DNA from 3 places in the Bilifractor sp. LCP21S3_F8 genome. Region 1 is predicted to be linked to each of the others. Evidence: riboswitches for the same ligand, from Rfam matches in the RefSeq annotation. Region 1 holds a riboswitch; each other region holds the start of a gene.

Region 1 (4,205 bases):
CCCGGAGCTGAGAGACATCCTTTCCGGCGTCGGATTCCGGGAGATCACGAAAAAGGGAATGCTCGGTTCTGTCGGAAGAATCATGACGATTCCGAAGGGCGCGAAGATGAAAAATATCTCGATGATGGATGTGGTCATGGCACTCATGACGCACGGCTTTGAGATCGAGGGAGAAATGCCGGAGCTGAAAATGCCCTGGGAGGAAGCAAAGGACGCACAGGCAGCCGGTGACAGTGTGAGCCGGGAGGCGGCGCAGGCAGATGGTGGCAGTGTGAGCCGGGAGGCGGCGCAGGCAGAAGGCGGCAGTGTGAGCCGGGCGGCGGCGCAGACAGAAGGCGGCATGACTGAGGAGCGCAACGAACTTCTCAAGAGCTACCTGAGAAGACTCGGCAGCGGTGAGGACCTTGAAGCAGTAAGAGCCGATTTTGTGAAAAATTTCCGTGATGTTGATGCCTCCGAAATCATGAGAGCGGAGCAGGATCTTCTGAAATCCGGGACTCCTCTTGAGGAGGTGCAGAAGCTCTGCGATGTACATTCCGCGCTTTTCCACGGTGCGACAAGAGAAGAGAAGATCGCCAATGCGGAGAAGGCGGTAGAGGATTCTCTTATGAAGAAGATCGGAGACTCCTCTGTTGCAGCAGGGAAGGCCGGAGATTCCTCTGTTGCAGCAGGGGCGACAGGAGTTTCCTCTGCTGTAGAGAAGAAGAGAGCCGGTGCTTCTGTCGCTGAGCAGAGGACAGCAGACTTCTCTCGTATAGCGGAGATGACCTCAACGGCAGCTGCGGATCCGGGCGACCGCAAAGAGCTGGCGGCTTCGCTCGCGTCGGTTCCGGGCCATCCGCTGAATCTCTTTGAGAGGGAGAATCAGGCAATCGAGACGCTTCTTCTCCGTGCGCGTGAGGCTGTCGCCGGAAAGAGTGCGGACGACAGGCTTATGTCACAGCTTCGCGAGATTGCAGTTCACTACGCGAAGAAAGGAGATCTGCTCTATCCGCATCTGAAGGTGCGTTATGATATCTCCGGCCCGTCAGATGTCATGTGGACCGTGGATGATGAGATCCGCGACGAGATCAGTGCGCTTTCAAAGGATGAAGATCACGACGACGACTGGTACGGCCGGCTGTCGGCGGTGCTTGACCGGGCGGAGGAAATGATTTACAAAGAAAATAATATTCTCTTCCCGATCTGCGCGGTGAATTTCACGGCGGAAGACTGGTATTCGGTGTACCGGGACTCCGGAGATTATACGGAGATCCTCGGTCAGTCCTTTACGGACTGGGAAGAAGCGGAGCAGGCTCTGAACGCAGAGAAAAAGGCAGAAAAGCCTGGCCTCTCCCAGGGCGAGGTTGTGATGCCGGGCGGACATATGACGGTTCCGCAGCTTACAGCACTGCTGAACACCATACCGATGGAGATCAGTTTTATTGATGCGGACAACATCAACCGCTACTTCAATGAGGGACCGAAGGTCTTCAAGCGTGCGGGAATGGCCATTGACCGGGAGGTCTTTTCCTGCCATCCGCCAAAGGTAGAGCCCATGGTCCGCAGTATTCTGGACAGCTTCCGGGACGGAAGCAGGGACAGTGTACCGGTATGGATGGAGAAAAACGGAAGAACCATGCTGGTGAACTATCTTGCCGTAAGAGACCGGAAGGGCAATTATCTTGGGGCTGCGGAGCTGGTGCAGGATATGGAATTCGCGAAGGAACACTTCGCGGGTCACTGAATCAGCAGGAAAATGAATTGACGGTTTTGCTTTATCTGCTATACTGTAAATACAAAGAAAAACTGCTGGGGGAGCGGAAGCTGAGAGTGCCGTGCATGCGGCTGACCCTGATGACCTGATCCGGTTAATGCCGGCGTAGGGAAGCTGAGTCTGAATGCAGGCTGTGTGATCAAAGAAATGAATGTTTCTGAGAGTTCCGTAGCTTTGAAAAGTGAAATCCTCCCGCAGACAACTGTGAGGAGGATTATATTATGTCTGTATTTGCTACTCTTGGAAGTGACGGAGTATACCAGCTGACGCAGGTCGGCTACATTGCGGTGATTGCCGTGATCATTCTGGCACTGCTTCTGGTCTGCCTGATCCGGAAACCGGACCAGAAGGGTGTACTCGGTACGAGAAAGCTTGTGTTCTCGGCGATGGCAATCGCGCTTGCGACGGTCGCATCCATGATCAAGCTGTTTCATCTGCCGATGGGCGGCAGCATAACCTTCTTTTCCATGCTGCTGATATCGCTTGTGGGATATTGGTACGGCCTTGGGACAGGGCTGTTTGCAGGTCTTGCCTACGGTCTTCTCCAGCTGATCGTTGATCCCTATATTATTTCTCTGCCGCAGATGCTGGTGGATTATGTGTTTGCGTTTACGGCTCTCGGGCTCTCCGGTGTGTTTTCCGGGGCGAAGCACGGACTGATCAAGGGCTATCTGCTTGGAGTTGTCGGCAGGTATTTCTTCGCGGTTCTTTCAGGCTACATTTTCTTTGGAAGCTATGGCAATGAATACGGAATGTCGGCGATCGGATACTCCCTTGCCTACAATGCGATCTACATCTTCGTGGAGTGCGGCCTCACCATTGTGCTGCTTCTCATACCGGCCGTGAATAAGGCGATGATAAGGGTCAGAGGGATGGCGCTTGCGGGAGGTAATTCGAGACAGAGCGTGGCATAAGGCACGGGCGAGGCATTGAGACGGTGCGTGTGTGGGAATTTCCGGACGGTCGCAGTATGAGACGCTGAAGGCCGGAATGTCCGTGGATGATGCAGCGCAGGAATTCCCGGTCGGTCGCAGTATGAGACAGCATCCGTGTAAGTGAACATGCAGGAGGAATCAAAATGACTGTTTTTCTGCTGACAGTACTGATCGCTTCGGAGGTGGCGGCAACGTCGCTCCTGAAGTATACGCATCACTTTACCCGGCCGTTACCGTCAATTATCTGTATCGCGTGTTATTGTGTGTGTTACTACACCTTTTCTCACGTCATGGATCGTATGAACGTGGGCGTCGCCTACGCAATCTGGTGCGGAGTGGGACTGATCGCCACAAATGTCATCGGCTATCTGCTGTTCCGTCAGAAGCTGACCGGTGTCGGCGTCTTTGGAATCGTGCTGATTATCATCGGGTGTGTGATTGTAAACGTCTGGGGAACCAGATAGTGGGATACGGCAGATATGGAATACTGCAGATATAAAATATGGCAGATATAGAATACTGAAAATATATAATACGATACGGAAGATATGTAGAAGAAGGCCGCTGCGCAAACTGTTGCGTGGCGGCCTTCCTTGTTCGCTTGAAGATTCTGAACATATGGCCAGGTATCGCATCAGCTCCTCAAAAACGCAGACAGGATCGTTACACGCGAAGCGTGTGTAAGAGACTGGCCGTGATTTACGCGAATAGTGAGCCGCAGCCGAATGCGAAGTATTCGTGTGCGGCGAGCGTCGCGATAGCGAGATAAAACTCGCGCAGCGTGTTTTATCTCGTTTCGAAGGCAGCAGGAATGAGCAACACGAATGAGCTTTCTTTTTCGTTGATATTGCCGGAATGTTCCTGTATAATTCAAAATCATATTTAGTTGATAGGAAATATAATAAATGCAGAAATGTAATGCAAAAACGTGGCTGAGAGCCGGTATTATGAGGAACTGCGGCAGTGAAGTGGCGTTATGAGGAACTGCGGCTGTGGGCTGGCATTAGGAGAAGCTCCGGCTGTGGTTTCGTAACATAATGAGCGGCAGGTGTATTTTTTCTGGAGGAAGGGACGCATGAAGAGCATGATCAGGAGAGTGCCGGTTCCGATAGCAGGAGTGATGCTGGGTTTTGCGGCATTTGGGAATTTTCTGAAGAGCTATTCGAATCTTGTGTGGATTCTCATGGAGCTGGTATCCGTGGCGCTTCTGGTGCTGCTGGTTCTGAAGGCTCTTCTGTATCCGGAAGATTTGCGCCGGGATATGAAGAATCCTGCCATAGCCGGCGCTGCGGGGACTTTTTCCATGGGACTGATGTTCCTCGCGGTCAGTCTGAAGAGTGTCAGCGTTCCGGCTGGTGTGTCAGTCTGGTGGGCGGCGCTGGTGCTTCACGCGGTGCTGATCGTGTGGTTTACAGCGTCCTTTGTGCGTTGTTTTCAGCTGAAAAAAGTATACATGACATGGTTTCTGGTCTATGTGGGCATTGTGGCGGCTGCGGCGACGAGCCCTGCTTTCG
Region 2 (4,205 bases), on a different contig from region 1:
CGCACACGGCGATCCGTGAGGATGCGTCCATGAATTTTGCGGCGGTGGAGAAGCTGGAGAAGCGTTTCAACCACACCCTCGATCTGATGTTCATTGAGAGCGGAGGCGATAACCTCGCGGCAACCTTCAGCCCCGAGCTGGTAGATTTTTCCATTTACATCATTGACTGCGCGGAGGGCGAGAAAATCCCGGCAAAGGCAGGACAGGGAATGATCAAGTCGGATTTGTTTATCATCAACAAGATCGATCTCGCGCCCTATGTCGGAGCAAATCTGGAGAACATGCGGGAGACGTCCCGAAAGTTTCGCGGAGACGGTACCTTTGTGTTTACGAATCTGAAAACGGACGAAGGTCTCGAGGATGTTGTGCGGTGGCTGAAGAAGGATTGTCTTCTGGAGGACCTTGAATGAAAAGTCAATTTGACGGAGAAATCCGCCTCGGATTTACAAACCGAAATGGGAGAACTGTGGCACAGTCGACCTATCGCAGGGGAAATTCCAGGATTTCCGGGAATATTCCGGCTGCAGGCGACGTTCCCTATTACTTTCTGATCAGCACCGGCGGCGGTTTTACCGAGGGGGAGACGTACCTTCAGAAGGTTTCGCTTGAGGAACAGTGTCATGCGATTGTGACGACACAGACCCCGAACTATATCTACAAGTGCGACGGGGGAAGACTGACGAGTCAGAACAATCGGGTGAAGATCGGAAAGGATTCCTTCCTGGAGTATTATATTGATGAGACGATTCCATATGCCAGGGCAAGATTTCGTCAGAACACGGAGATCCAGATGGCTTCGGGATCCAGACTGATTATGACCGACGGTCTGACTGCCGGGTGGTCGGAGGACGAGGAACCATTCCAGTACCGGGATATCGGGCTGAAGACCGATATCCGGATGGATGGTCGGCTTCTGTTCCATGACTTTCTGCTCGTCAACCCGGAAGAGGATCATATGCATGAAATCGGATGCTTTGAGGGATCCATGAACTACAATTCCGCTGTCATCATTGATGAAGGTGTCGACGAGGCTATGCTGGAGGAACTGAGAAATTTTCTGAATCAGAAATTCACCGGTTCCGAGGAGGTCCGGTTCGGATTGTCTCTGCTTGATCGTTATGGACTTGTACTTCGTGTTCTGGGGAAGAGCATCGTGGAGAACCGCGAAGTCGTGTATTCAATGACCGGTTATTACCGGGAGAAAATTCTCGGTTATCCCCACTTTGCATTGAGGAAAAATGCCTGAATGAAATGCGCCTTTAGCGATTTTGAGTGTTGTCAATAGAGATAACAGGCATATGTATGACTAAGTGCCGGAAGTCGTTAATCCAGATCGGCTATCAAAAAGAATTTTGAAAATGGTTGATTTTCCGCGCAAAAGTACGCTTGATGAAAATAAGGGAATGTGTTATCATGAACCCATTGTGAGGCTCATTGCTCCTGGCTTCAGGGAAACATCCGGGCCGGCACAGAACAATAGAATAGAAAAACATGGGGAGCCGGAAGGCTGAGAGGTATCACATGAGATACGACCCGAGAACCTGATTTGGATAATGCCAACGTAGGGAAGTGCGAGCACTGGTGTTTTTTATGTAGTCTGTTAGGCGGTATCCATTTGGGTATCGTCTTTTTTTGTGTATAAGCTCTTCGAAACCACGAAGCACGGAGAAATCCGCAGTTTATATAGTATTATACCAGAACAGCTCTTCGAAACCGCAGACAGGAGCGTCACACGCGAAAAGCGCCAGTGACTTTATTCTATTTTAGAGAATTCGAAAGGAAGGACAAGGTTACAGATGAGAGAGTATCATACGCAGATGGAGGCGGCGAGAAAAGGGATCGTCACTCCGGAGATGAAGGCTGTGGCAGGGAAAGAGAGAAGAACGGAGGAGGAAATCCGGAACTGGGTAGCAGAGGGAAAGGTGGTTATCCCAGCGAATCCGGCGCACAAGGGGCTTGATCCGAACGGCATCGGCAGTATGCTGAAGACGAAAATTAATGTAAATCTCGGTATCAGCCGTGATGTGAAGGATTATGATGTGGAGATGAAGAAGGTTCTCAGTGCCGTCGATCTCGGCGCTGAAGCAATCATGGATCTTTCCAGTCATGGCAACACCCAGCCGTTCCGCAGAAAGTTGACCAGTGAATGTCCGGCGATGATCGGCACGGTTCCGATTTATGATTCCGTGATTCATTATCAGAGGGATCTTGCGACCCTCTGTGCAAAGGATTTTGTGGATGTCGTGCGTCTGCACGCAGAGGACGGTGTGGACTTCGTGACGCTGCACTGTGGGATCACCAGAAAGACGATTGAGGAAATCAAGGCCGGCAGGAGGAAAATGAACATAGTCAGCCGAGGAGGAAGTCTGGTATTCGCGTGGATGGCGATGACCGGCAACGAAAATCCCTTCTACGAATATTATGATGAGATTCTGGAGATCTGCCGGGAGCATGATGTGACCATCAGCCTCGGTGATGCCTGCCGGCCGGGATGCCTTGCGGACGCGACGGACAGCTGTCAGATTGGCGAGCTGCTCAGGCTTGGTGAGTTGACGCAGAGGGCGTGGGACCGGGATGTCCAGGTCATGGTGGAAGGACCAGGCCATGTGCCGATGGATCAGATCGCCGCAAACATGAAGGTTCAGCAGACCATCTGCAAGGGAGCGCCCTTCTACGTACTCGGACCTCTGGTAACAGATATCGCGCCAGGCTACGACCACATCACAGCTGCGATCGGCGGGGCGATTGCGGCGATGAGCGGCGCTGCTTTTCTCTGTTATGTGACACCGGCGGAGCATCTTGCGCTTCCGAACATAGACGATGTACGTCAGGGAATAATAGCGAGCCGGATCGCGGCTCACGCGGCAGATATCGCCAAGGGCATTCCGGGTGCGCGGGAACAGGACGATCGGATGGCGGATGCAAGGCGGAAGCTTGACTGGGATGCTCAGTTCAAGGAGGCGCTTGATCCGAATACTGCGAAGTCCATTCGGGACAGCCGGGCGCCAGAGGATGATCACAGTGACACCTGCTCCATGTGCGGAAAGTTCTGCGCGGTGCGGAGCATGAATAAAGCGCTGGCGGGAGAATATATCGATATTCTCTAATATATCGATATCCTCTGATCAGAGGATATTATGCGGGGATTTCACAAGCCTGCCGTTATCCTGGGGCTGACTTAAGGTCAGCAGCCGGCAGCACCGGACAGAGGTTCTGTGAAATCCCTGTTTTTTTCTGTCGCATAAATAAAAAAGAAAATGCTTTCCTACCGGCACTGGATTCTGTATACTTAAGGTTGAGAATCATGGTTACAGATTTCGCCGCGAGGCGGAAGCTGCCACAGGGCTGCCGCGGATGTTGGAATATACTGCAATATTTGCCGCAGCACAGAAAAGGAGGAGCAGTATGTGGACTAGGATCGGATTAAAAAACCGGTCAAAAGAGGTATTCAGGGGCAATTACTGGAAAGCTGTTCTTGCCGGACTTCTTCTTTCGCTGGCGATCGGAGGATCTTACAGCAGATCAGGCGGAGGAGCGTTATCCGGATTTTGCAACGTAATTTTGAATTATGATATCGTTTCCGGCAGAGACACGGATATTTTCGGATTTCATGCGGGACCGGGCGGCATTCCCGGCGGGATGTTTGGTGTGTGGCTGATGGCTGCCGGAATCATCTTTTTGGTGACACTGGTGATCGCCGTTATCGCGATTGTGGCCGATGTATTTCTGCTGAATCCGCTGGAAGTCGGGGTGCGGAGATTCTTTTATACGAATCTTCACCAGAAAGCGGAGCTTCGCGAAATCATGTACGGATTTGATCACTCCTACAAGAACGTGGTAAAGGTGATGTTCTTCCGTGATCTCTATACCTTCCTCTGGTCATTGCTTTTCGTGATTCCGGGAATCGTGAAAGGGTATGAATACCGGATGATCCCGTATCTTCTGGCTGAATATCCGGACATGCCGATGGAGGAAGCGTTCCAGATCAGCAGAAACATGATGTATGGAAATAAATGGAAGGCATTTGTGCTGGACCTTTCGTTTCTTCTGTGGGTGATTCTTTCGAGCATTACCTTCGGGCTGGTCGGTATTTTCTATGTAGATCCCTATATGGCGCAGACGAGCGCCGCGCTGTACGATGCCATCAAGATCGAGAAAAATCCGTTCGCGGGACAGAATCCGGGCGGTAATGGCAGCTTCGCAGG
Region 3 (4,205 bases), on a different contig from region 1:
CCGCTGACCGTCTGATAACAGCGTTCCTCAATGATCCGCCCGGCTTTTCTCAGTTCCGCCAGATGCCTCTCGTCTGAAAAATAATATTCTCTGCCGTTCTCTTCTCCCTGCCGCATCGGCCTTGTGGTATACAGCACGATCGGCTTCAGATTCAGCTCCGACCGGGCAAGCAGCGCGGTGTATATGTGATCCTTCCCGCTTGCGCTCTTTCCCATAATGTAAAAAATTGTACCCATATTCACTCTCCACCGGTCACCGATACGCCCGGTGCCTCTCTCGGCTTCGTCCTGTATCATGACCTCATCCCGAGCTGCGGCTTCCTCCCACACAGCGGCCTTTCTCCTGCGTCACAACATCTGGTCCGCACCGCGCATTTTCCCTGAGTCGTAACATTTGATCCGCGCAGCGGTTTTTCTGTCGCACGATTTCCTTCCCCACGACCGCGGCTGTTACCTGCGCTGCGGTTTTCCCGCGCCGCGGTTTTTTCTGACGCTGTGGCTCCTTACTCTGTCTCCGCTTTCTCGTTTGTCGGCCTCTTTCCCATCCGGCGAAGACGCCGGATCAGGAATGGAAGCTCAAATATGCTCATCGCGATCCATCCGAAAAGATACGACCATGGAATCGAGATGAAACCCCAGTGCCACACGAACACCATCGGTATTTCCGATGCGACCCGGACTCCCATGTTGATCAGACTGGAATATAACGTGACCTTCAAGTCCCCCGTTCCCCGGAAATATCCCTGAAGTCCGTTTGTGAACGCGGGAACCGGATACATGACCGCAATGAGCCGCATATAGCGCTGCCCTTCCGCGATGACCTCAGGATCCGAAGTAAACAGCCTGGTCAGCGGCCCTGCCGCCAAAAACACCACAGCACCGATCACCACGCCATAAACGAGCTCGCAATACATTCCGGCACGATATGTCCGCTTCACCCGCGACGCATTCCCCGCTCCGACGTTCTGCGCCATCACCGAAGTCATGGCGTGCGCGATATTCTGCTGGGGAATCGTTGCAAAATCATCCACCCGGTTCGTTGCGTTGAAAGCCGCCGTCGCGTTTACCCCGAGCGTATTTACGATGGTCTGGGTTCCAATCTTTCCCATCTGAACCGTGCTCTGCTGGAGCGCACTCACAAAACCGAACGCAAGGGTTTTCTTCAGCATCGACCAGTCAAAGATCAGCCATTTTTTTCCAAGACGAAGCTCCGGAACCTTCCTCTGAATATAGAAATAACAAAGAACCGCACTGAGGGCCTCACAGATCACCGTACTGATCGCGGCGCCTTCCACTCCCATGTGAAGTAACGCGATAAAAAAAAGATCCCCGAGAATATTCAGTACCGCACTTCCGCCGAGAAAAATCAGCGGAGAGACGCTGTCACCCATCGCCCGCAGCATACTGGCCAGATAATTATAGATAAAACTGAAGAACATGCCGAACAGTATGATCCTCAGATAGAAGACTCCCTCCGGAAGAATGACCGCCTCCACCTGCAGCGCCATCAGAAGCGGCTTCGCTGCCACAAACATCACAGCCGCGACTGCCACGGAGAAAACGCACCCTGAGATCATTCCCGTACTTACCTGTCTCTGCAGCTCCTCCTTCTTTCCCGCTCCATACAGCGTGCTTACCAGTATTCCCGCCCCGAGACAGATCCCGTTTGTGAAAAGCAGAACCAGGGTAACCAGAGGATTTGTCGTACCCACTGCCGCGAGCGCTGTTTTTCCGACAAACCGTCCCACAATCATGCTGTCTGCCGCATTATAAGTAAGCTGAAGAAGCGTTCCCAGAACCAGGGGAATTGTAAACAGTATCAGGGTCTTTAGAATCGGCCCTTTCGTCATATCCTTCGTCATATCCCAAACCCGCTTTCAAACTCATACCTGCACATTATACCACCGAAGATGCAGGATTCCATTTTAAATCTGCGGCAGGCGGGCAAAATCAACAATTAACTTTGGTATCCTTTGCTGCCTTTGCTTTGCTGTTTTAACCCGCCACAGGATTGACACTGAAAAATAAAGTGACTAAAATATAGAAATACAGCAGGGGAGTCCGCCGGAAAGGACTGAGATACAGATGTTGTCTGTGACCCTTATACCTGATCTGGATCATGCCAGCGTAGGAAGCGTAAAGAGAATCATAGGATTTTTCCGTAGAAAACCCGCTCTTCATCCTTGATACAGCAGTGCCTGATTCATTCCGGTGCTGCTGCATTTTTTATGCCGACAGACGCAGAAATCCACCTGCGGCGCGCGATTTCCTTGTTGGCTGTTGAATACGAAGATGTTGAAAAGGGAAAAGGAGGAAAAAAGAAATGAAGGCAAGTGTAGCCATTCAGACATTACCAGATGTGGACAACGATGAAGAGCTGATCCGGATTGTAGATGAGGTTATCGCCTACATCAAGAGCACCGGCCTCAGCTATTATGTGGGGCCTTTCGAGACCGCCATCGAAGGAGACAGCTACGACCAGCTGATGGACGAAAGGAATGCCAGCATGTCGCAATCCGCGCCGGCGCACCGTCTGTCTCCGCATACATCAAGGTGGTATACAACCCGGAACAGGAGATTCTGAGTATCGACAAAAAAGTTTCAAAACATCATACGAAATAATACCGACAGAAATTTCCGGAGCCAGTCGTCATGAGTATCCCTGCTGCAGTCATCATATATATGCCAGCTGCAGCAGGGATATCTTCAGCCCTCTCTGTGATAAAGCCTGTTGTAGTATTCCAGGGAATAGTGGTAGAGCTCGTCCCTCGCGATGTCCGTCTGTTTCGGATCTGTCATATCCGTCATTACGCTCGCCAGGATTCTGCCGTTTTCTCCGTAATGATCCACGAAATCACGCACAATTCTCCGGATTTCTTTCTCATCCGCCCCGTGTGGTATATCAATATCAAAGGCGAAGCTCATTTTCGTATTCCACTGATCAAACAATTCATCGTAATCATTGGCACGATGCTGCGGATTCCAGTAATCCACTCCCATTTCGATCATTTCCGGGAGATACTGGCCGTTCTTGCCACAAGAGTGCAGCTCTACAAACCGACCATTCTTTTTTACGAAATCATGCAGGAATTTTTTCTCATAAGGCAGAAGCTGCTCATCGAACATCTTGTTCGAGAAAAAGCCTGCGCGCTCGGTGCCCCAGTCATCGTGATACAGAACGCCGTCCACGCGCCCGTAATAATCGAATACCTTCTGCGTTGTCTCGATCTTGTAGTCCGCCATTTTGTCAAAGAAGTCCGCCAGAAGCTCCGGTTCCTCATAAAATGCCATCAATGACTCCGCAAACGGAATCAGCTCGTGAAGTCTCTCAAAAATGCCTTCCGTACACTGGTATATATGCACACGATCCGGATCCAGATCCTTCTGAATCTTCTTCCCGTCCGCTTCAAAATCGACCCCGGAGATATCCGGCCATTCCAGTTCTTCCTTCCACTTCGAAAAATCCGATATGGTTCTGGTTCCCGGTTTGGTAATCATACCGTTAATACTGTCGACCATCTCCCAGTATACGCCCCACCAGTCATATCCGCTCACCTCCGGAACCGGATGTTCCTCTATGGCGTCCGGCCATATGGTATTCGATTCAAAGAAATAGCACGGAATCCAGTACGGTTGTTCTCCCTTGACCGCACGGATGTAATTGTCCCGCACGGATACCGGCCTCCCGCTGATCGGCGGTTTCGGCTGCTGAATCAGCCACGGAAATGTACCCGGCTGTGCCCAGTTCCTGGAATAATCTCTCTCTGATGCCCTTTTCATATATTTTCCAATCATATCTATTCCTCTTTTCCTCAACCTGTAAGCTTCTCAATTTGAAAAATATACGCATTCAATTTCGTCAAAAACTCTGTTCCTGCGCCGGCTGATTATATCTATTCTTCCCGTCGTTCCTGTCCTTCTTTTCTTTCTTATGTATTTTCTGTCTTATGTATTTTCCTTCTTGAACGGACTCGCAAAAACAAAGATGACTGCCGCCACAAGATCGAATACAATTGCGATCACAATCATCGGAAGAATAAAATGATCCTCACCAAAGATCCGCATCAGAAGCGAATTATACGGTGAAGCCACAAATCCTCCCAGATTCATGCATGCAAGGATAAGAGAAGATGCCATTGCTACCGTGCTCGGTGGTGTCACCATGCCCATCCATGTCATGAATGCGGGGAAGAAGGTCGAAAATCC

The links. Region 1 has a riboswitch for thiamine pyrophosphate ahead of ACTQ3A_RS09090 (energy-coupled thiamine transporter ThiT). Riboswitches for the same ligand answer to the same signal wherever they lie in the genome.
Region 2: linked by a shared signal. The riboswitch ahead of thiC (phosphomethylpyrimidine synthase ThiC) and the one ahead of ACTQ3A_RS09090 (energy-coupled thiamine transporter ThiT) in region 1 are both predicted to bind thiamine pyrophosphate.
Region 3: linked by a shared signal. The riboswitch ahead of ACTQ3A_RS13090 (thiamine-binding protein) and the one ahead of ACTQ3A_RS09090 (energy-coupled thiamine transporter ThiT) in region 1 are both predicted to bind thiamine pyrophosphate.

The regions. Positions count from the first base shown of each region.
Region 1 is NZ_JBQKIK010000017.1:61,931-66,135, forward strand. It holds gene ACTQ3A_RS09085 (DUF438 domain-containing protein) at 1-1,726, shown strand, start outside; TPP riboswitch at 1,784-1,885, shown strand; gene ACTQ3A_RS09090 (energy-coupled thiamine transporter ThiT) at 1,978-2,670, shown strand; gene ACTQ3A_RS09095 (DMT family transporter) at 2,835-3,155, shown strand; gene ACTQ3A_RS09100 (TDT family transporter) at 3,767-4,205, shown strand, end outside.
Region 2 is NZ_JBQKIK010000004.1:55,573-59,777, forward strand. It holds gene ureG (urease accessory protein UreG) at 1-410, shown strand, start outside; gene ACTQ3A_RS03230 (urease accessory protein UreD) at 407-1,246, shown strand; TPP riboswitch at 1,483-1,585, shown strand; gene thiC (phosphomethylpyrimidine synthase ThiC) at 1,797-3,107, shown strand; gene ACTQ3A_RS03240 (DUF975 family protein) at 3,406-4,205, shown strand, end outside.
Region 3 is NZ_JBQKIK010000039.1:9,881-14,085, forward strand. It holds gene ACTQ3A_RS13080 (guanylate kinase) at 1-236, opposite strand, end outside; gene ACTQ3A_RS13085 (MATE family efflux transporter) at 503-1,861, opposite strand; TPP riboswitch at 2,043-2,150, shown strand; partial or broken gene ACTQ3A_RS13090 (thiamine-binding protein) at 2,323-2,621, shown strand; gene ACTQ3A_RS13095 (uroporphyrinogen decarboxylase family protein) at 2,706-3,794, opposite strand; gene ACTQ3A_RS13100 (MFS transporter) at 3,945-4,205, opposite strand, start outside.